DNA from 2 places in the Streptomyces sp. NPDC107521 genome. Region 1 is predicted to be linked to the other one. Evidence: riboswitches for the same ligand, from Rfam matches in the RefSeq annotation. Region 1 holds a riboswitch; the other holds the start of a gene.

Region 1 (3,398 bases):
GGCGGCGCAGGTAGCGCAGCATCGCGGTCTCGGAGCGGTGCTGGTGGAAGACGGGGTGGGTGAGGAAGTCGTCGGAGCGCAGCAGCTCTCCGGGGAGCGCGTCCGCGGCGGACGCGTCCAGCTCCTCGATGTCCGCCTCGACGCCGAAGGCGTTCCACACGCCGCCGACCTGGGCGCGCGTGGTGGTCTCGTCGCAGGCGAAGGAGACGTGGTCGGCGTCGGCCTGCCGCAGGTTGAGGCCGTTCTCGCGGGCGGCGTTCACGATCTCGGCGGCCCGGCCCGGCACCCGCGCGGTGACCGTGTCGAAGTAGGCGCCGTGGACGATCTCCACGCCGCCCGCGGCGAGCCCGGCGGCGGTGAGGGCCGCGTAGCGGTGGGTGCGCCGGGCGATGGAGCGCAGCCCCTCGGGCCCGTGGTAGACGGCGTACATGCCGGCCATGACGGCGAGCAGGACCTGCGCGGTGCAGATGTTGCTGGTGGCCTTCTCGCGGCGGATGTGCTGCTCGCGGGTCTGCAGGGCGAGGCGGTAGGCGCGGTCGCCGTCGGCGTCGACGGAGACCCCGACGAGCCGGCCGGGGAGGCTGCGGGCGAACTTCTCGTGGACGGCCATGTAGCCGGCGTGCGGGCCGCCGAAGCCCATCGGGACGCCGAAGCGCTGCGTGGTGCCGACGGCGATGTCGGCGCCCAGCTCGCCGGGCGGGGTCAGCAGGGTGAGGGCGAGCAGGTCGGCGGCGACGGTGACGAGGGCGCCGAGTTCGTGGGCCCGGTCGATCACGGGCCGGAGGTCGCGGACGGCACCGGAGGCGCCCGGGTACTGGAGCAGGACGCCGTTGATCTCCCGCTCGGCGACCTCGGCGGGGATGCCGTCGCTGAGGTCGGCGACGACGACCTCGACACCGGTGGGTTCGGCGCGGGTGCGGATGACGGCGACGGTCTGCGGCAGGGCGTCCGCGTCGACGAGGAACAGGCCCTTCTTGTTCCTGCCCATGCGCCGGGAGAGGGCCATCGCCTCGGCGGCGGCGGTGCCCTCGTCGAGCAGCGAGGCGCCGGAGGTGGGCAGGCCGGTGAGGTCGGCGACCATCGTCTGGAAGTTGAGCAGGGCCTCCAGACGGCCCTGGGAGATCTCCGGCTGGTACGGCGTGTAGGCGGTGTACCAGGCCGGGTTCTCCATGACGTTGCGCAGGATGACCGGCGGGGTGAAGGTGCCGTAGTAGCCGAGGCCGATCATGGAGTCGAGGACCTGGTTGCGCTCGGCCAGGGAGCGCAGCTCGGCCAGCACCTCGGCCTCGGAGCGGGCCTCCGGCAGGTCCAGCGCCTCGGCGTTCTTGATGACGTCCGGCACGGCGGCGGCCGTGAGGTCGTCCAGCGAGCCGTAGCCGACCTGCGCGAGCATCTTGGCCCGGGCCTCGTGGTCGGGGCCGATGTGGCGCTGCTCGAACGGCGCGGCCTGTTCGAGCCGGGCGAGCGGAATGCGGTGGGCGGTCATTGCGGAGGCCTCCTGGTCTGACGCGACCTGCGGGGGCACCACGGCTCGGGTGCCCGGACGGCCTCCCCCTCTGTCATCTCAACCTGAGAGCTTCACCGGGCCGTCCGGGGACGGTCACCGGCTTTCACCGTCGGTGAGGGCGGACGCCGTCGACACCCGCCCTGCTTTCCAGAGTGACCTCGTCCGTGCGGTACGTGGGCCTGAGAGATTCCGGGGAGGAGTTGCTCCTTCGGCGCCTCCGGTGGTGTCTGGAGGACTCTCCCGCACGGGGTCAGCGGCCACCTGCCAGCTTACCAGCGAGAAAGTCGAACATTCCTTCGAGTGCCCGGACGGCCGCCGAGTGGCCGACCGGGCCAAAGTGCACTTTCGTATGACCGAAAGGATGTTTCACCGGACGGTCCGCGACCCCGGTGCGACCCACTGGAGGGCCCGTGCGTACCGACATAGATCCGCGCAGTCTGATCGGCCGCAAGGCGTTCGACCGCGGCGGGACCCGGATCGGCACCGTCGACGAGGTCTATCTCGACGACGCCACCGGTCTGCCCGAGTGGGCGGCCATCCGCACCGGCCTGTTCAGCCGGGACGCCTTCGTGCCCCTGGAACCCAGCGAGCTGGTGGACGGCACCCTGCGGGTGCCCTTCGACCGGGCCCTGATCAAGGAGGCCCCGGACTTCGGCGTCGGCCGCCACCTCTCGCCGGAGCAGGAGCTCCAGCTCTACCACCACTACGGCCTCGACGTGGCCGCCGGCCCCCCGCCGCCGGACCGCGACTTCGGGAAGCTGGCGGGCCGGGGCAACGAGGAGCCCTGACCTCCGCCTCCCCCGTCCCCGCGCCCCCGGACACCGCCTCCCTCGTCGCCGCGCTCCGGGACACCGCTGCCCGCGTTCCCGCCCCCCGGGGCACCGCTCCGCCGGTCTCCGGCCGCCCCGGCGGTCTCTCCCCCGGCTCCGCCGTCCGGCGCGCTCCTCCCGCCACCGGGCGCCGGCGCGCCACCCCGGCCGTCCGGTGGTGGTGAGCCCCCGCCGCCGGGCGGCGTCGTCCCCCCGTCGTTCCGCGCCTCCCCCTCGTCCGGGCCGCCCCCGGCCCCGCCGGACGCCGCCCCCTCCGGGGACTCCGGGGACTCCGGCCCGGCCGGCGGAACCGCCTCGACCAGCGGCAGCGGCTCGGCCGGTGCCAGGCCGGGGTCGTCCACGGCGAAGGTCCGCACCCGGCCGGGCGGCGAGTACGGCGTCTCGAAGCGCACGGTGACCCTCCCGACGCCGCTGCCCTGCACCCACCCGTGCCCGTGCTCCGCATGGCGCACATCGTGCCCCGACGGCCAGCGGCGCTCGGCGGGGGCCTCCGGCCGCTCCTCGGCGGGCCCCTCGTCCGCCTCCTCCTCGGCGTCCGCCGCGCGCTCCCCCGCGGCCTGGGCGAACAGGTCCTCCTGCGTGTAGTCGGCGAGCCCGGTGACCCCCACGCCGAGCAGCCGCACCCCTCCGGTGGTGTCCACGGAGTCCAGCAGCCGGGCCGCCGCCTCCCGCACCACCGCCGGATCGTCCGTCGGCCCGCGCAGCGTCTCGGACCGGGTCAGCGTGGAGAAGTCGTAGCGCCGCACCTTGAGCACGATGGTCCGCCCGGACAGCCCGGACCCGCGCAGCCTGCGCACGCACCGCTCGGCCAGCCGCCGCACCTCCGTGCCGACCCGCACCCGGTCGTGGATGTCCACGTCGTAGGTGTCCTCGACGGACACCGACTTGGTCTCCCGCTCGGCCACCACCGGCCGCTCGTCGCGCGCCAGCGCCATGGCGTACAGCGCGTGTCCGTGGGCCCTGCCCAGCAGCCGGACCAGCTCGTCCTCGCCCGCCTCGGCCAGCTCCCCGACCGTGGCGATGCCCGCCCGGCGCAGATGGTCGCCGGTGGCCGGGCCCAC
Region 2 (3,398 bases), on a different contig from region 1:
TGGGTGCCGCAGTCGTGCACGACGACGCCCTCGCCGGAGCGCAGGGCGCGGCGCAGCCCGGCGTAGTGGGAGAGCCGGACCAGCGGGCGGTAGACGGCGTAGGGCAGGGCGCGCGGCACCCGGCGCTCCCAGCGGTCGCGGGCGTCCTGGGAGTCGATCCGCCGCCCCCGGACGGCGCGGCGCATCAGTGTGGACTTGCCGCTGCCGGGCAGCCCGGCGACCACGACCACGTCCCGGGGCCCGAAGCGGAGGGTGAACGGGGCGGGACGGCCGCCGGTGCGGAGGTCCCGGACGCGGGACGGGGCGGACGGCGGAGCGGGCGGGCGCGGGGCCGGGGTGGCGGCCGGGGTGCCCTCCGTCGGGACGGACGGGAGGGGAGCGCTCGGGTCCGGCGCGGGCGGGCCCGCCACGGCGGCCGGGGGCGCGGGCGGGCGCGGGGCCGGGGTGTCCCCCAGGGGGACGGACGGGAGGGGGACACGCGCGTCCCGCGCGGGCGGGGGCCTGCGGTCCGCGGCGCGGCGCGCTCCGGCGGCGTCTAACGGCCGGGGCGCGGGACCCGTGGCTTCCGGGGGGCCGCCGGGTTGGGGGTGCGGGGTTCCGGGGACGCCGGGGGTTCCAGGGGCTCCAGGTGTTCCGGGGACGCCCGGGGTTCCGGGAGCACCTGGGGTTGCGGGGACGCCCAGGGGCGCGGGCGTCGCCGCGGCGTCCGCTTCCGGTCGGCGCCCGGCACCCCCCTCGCGGGCGCCGGGCGGTTCCGCCCCGCCCGCGCCACCGGCTCCGTCCGCGCCGCCCCCGGGCGCGGCCCCCGGACCTCCGTGGCCGGCCCCCGGGGCACCGGGGCCCTTACCCCCGGGCCCCGGGAACGCCGGGTGCTCGCCCGCCGCCCCCGCCCCGTCCTCCCCGGGGCGCGCTCCCCCGCCGCTCCCTCTCTCCCCGCCGGCCGCGCCGCCGTCCGCGCGGGGCTTCGGCGGCAGCGCGGTGCCGGAGGTCGTGGCGCACGCCGTGGGCCTGTTCACCGTGGTCGTCCTCCCCCTGGGGCGTTTCACGCGTCCCCCTACCCCGCCGAGTGTAAAGAGAAGGTAATGCGGCAGTCTCGCGTTTCCGTGCGCGCGGTGCCACAGGTCGGTTACGGATCACGGTCTGCCACCAGTGCGCCCGGCGTGCGATGATGGCGACGCCAACTGCATACCGGCCGTTTGAATCCGCGCGGGAGAGTCCCCGGCCGTCGCCGGGGCGCCGAAGGAGCAAGTCCCTCCCTTGAATCTCTCAGGCACCGTTACCGCGCGGGCGAGGCACATCTGAAAAGCGGGCCGCCCCGGCGGCCCCACCCAAGGTGCAAGCCCTGATCGCCGCGTTCCGGTGGTCCCGGCGAACCTCTCAGGTTCCGATGACAGATGGGGAGGACCACCTCGCCCGTGCCGTCCTGTACCTGGGAGACGACCGATGAGCAGTACCGAACTCCGCCGCACCGCGCTCGATGCCACGCATCGCGCGCTGGGCGCCACGATGACCGACTTCGCGGGCTGGGACATGCCCCTGCGCTACGGCTCCGAGCGCGACGAGCACATCGCGGTGCGCACCAGGGCCGGCCTGTTCGACCTCTCCCACATGGGTGAGATCGCGGTCACCGGCCCGCAGGCGGCGGCCCTCCTGGACCACGCCCTGGTCGGCAACATCAGCAGCGTGAAGCCGGGCCGCGCCCGCTACACGATGATCTGCCGCGAGGACGGCGGCATCCTGGACGACCTGATCGTCTACCGCCTGGGCGGGACCGACTACCTGGTCGTCGCCAACGCCTCCAACGCCGGGGCCGTGCTGGAGGCCCTCACCGCCCGCGCCGCCGGCTTCGACGCCGAGGTCCGCGACGACGGCGACGCCCACGCGCTGCTCGCCGTGCAGGGCCCCGAGTCCGCGGGCATCCTGGGCGGCCTCACCGACGCCGACCTGGACGGCCTGAAGTACTACGCCGGGCTCCCCGGCACCGTCGCCGGCGTCCCCGCGCTGATCGCCCGCACCGGCTACACCGGCGAGGACGGCTTCGAGCTGTTCGTGCGGCCGGAGCACGCCGCGCGGGTGTGGGAGGCGCTCACCGAGGCCGGGAAGGACGCCGGACTCGTCCCCTGCGGGCTGTCCTGCCGCGACACGCTCCGCCTGGAGGCGGGCATGCCGCTGTACGGCCACGAGCTGAGCACCGCGCTGACCCCCTTCGACGCCGGGCTCGGCCGGGTGGTCAAGTTCGAGAAGGAGGGCGACTTCGTCGGGCGCGCCGCGCTGGCCGAGGCCGCCGAGCGGGCGGCCGCCGAGCCGCCCCGGGTCCTGGTCGGCCTGGTCGCCGAGGGCCGCCGGGTCCCGCGCGCCGGGTACGCGGTCGTCGTCGGCGGCGAGACCGTCGGCGAGGTCACCTCCGGCGCGCCGTCCCCGACGCTGGGCCGGCCGATCGCCATGGCGTACGTCGACGCGGCGCACGCGGCCCCGGGCACGCCCGGCGTCGGCGTGGACATCCGGGGCACCCACGAGCCGTACGAGGTCGTGGCGCTCCCGTTCTACCAGCGTCAGAAGTAGCCACCCGCCGGCCCGCGGCGGGCACCCCGGGCGTGCGGTCCGCCGCCCGCCGTGCCCGCGCGCGCCCGCGCCGCCCGGGGACATACCCGGTCGGGTCACCCCGTTCACCAGCACTCTTCCGCGTACAGGAGAATTCAGGCCATGAGCAACCCCCAGCAGCTTCGCTACAGCAAGGAGCACGAGTGGCTGTCGGCCGCCGAGGACGGCGTCTCGACGGTCGGCATCACGGAGCACGCGGCCAACGCGCTCGGTGACGTCGTGTTCGTCCAGCTCCCGGCGGTCGGCGACTCGGTGACCGCGGGCGAGACCTGCGGCGAGCTGGAGTCGACCAAGTCCGTCTCCGACCTGTACTCCCCCGTCTCCGGTGAGATCACCGAGATCAACGAGGACGTCGTCGGCGACCCCTCGCTGGTGAACTCGGCCCCCTTCGAGGGCGGCTGGCTGTTCAAGGTGCGCGTCACGGACGAGCCGGGCGACCTGCTCTCCGCCGACGAGTACGCCGCGTTCGCGGGCGCCTGACCGGTCCCGAGGTCCTGAGAGGTCACCCACGCATGTCGCTTCTGAACACCCCCCTGCACGAGCTGGACCCCGACGTCGCGGCGGCCGTCGACGCCGAGCTGCGCCGCCAGCAGTCCACCCTGGAGATGATCGCCTCCGAGAACTTCGCCCCGGTCGCGGTGATGGAGGCCCAGGGGTCGGTCCTGACCAACAAGTACGCCGAGGGCTACCCCGGCCGCCGCTACTACGGCGGCTGCGAGCACGTCGACGTGGTCGAGCAGATCGCCATCGACCGGGTCAAGGAGCTGTTCGGCGCCGAGCACGCCAACGTGCAGCCG

The links. A riboswitch is a leader RNA that binds a small molecule or an ion and turns the genes downstream of it on or off. The one in region 1 is predicted to bind glycine.
Region 2: it holds a riboswitch for glycine, as region 1 does, so the genes downstream of both, gcvT (glycine cleavage system aminomethyltransferase GcvT) here and gcvP (aminomethyl-transferring glycine dehydrogenase) in region 1, are expected to answer to the same signal.

The regions. Positions count from the first base shown of each region.
Region 1 is NZ_JBVKAT010000040.1:1,566-4,963, forward strand. It holds gene gcvP (aminomethyl-transferring glycine dehydrogenase) at 1-1,486, opposite strand, end outside; glycine riboswitch at 1,665-1,760, opposite strand; gene ACZ7LB_RS31555 (PRC-barrel domain-containing protein) at 1,918-2,295, shown strand; partial or broken gene ACZ7LB_RS31560 (DNA polymerase IV) at 2,565-3,398, opposite strand, start outside.
Region 2 is NZ_JBVKAT010000012.1:48,351-51,748, reverse strand. It holds gene ACZ7LB_RS19115 (AAA family ATPase) at 1-410, opposite strand, end outside; glycine riboswitch at 1,198-1,292, shown strand; glycine riboswitch at 1,293-1,404, shown strand; gene gcvT (glycine cleavage system aminomethyltransferase GcvT) at 1,444-2,562, shown strand; gene gcvH (glycine cleavage system protein GcvH) at 2,704-3,081, shown strand; gene glyA (serine hydroxymethyltransferase) at 3,114-3,398, shown strand, end outside.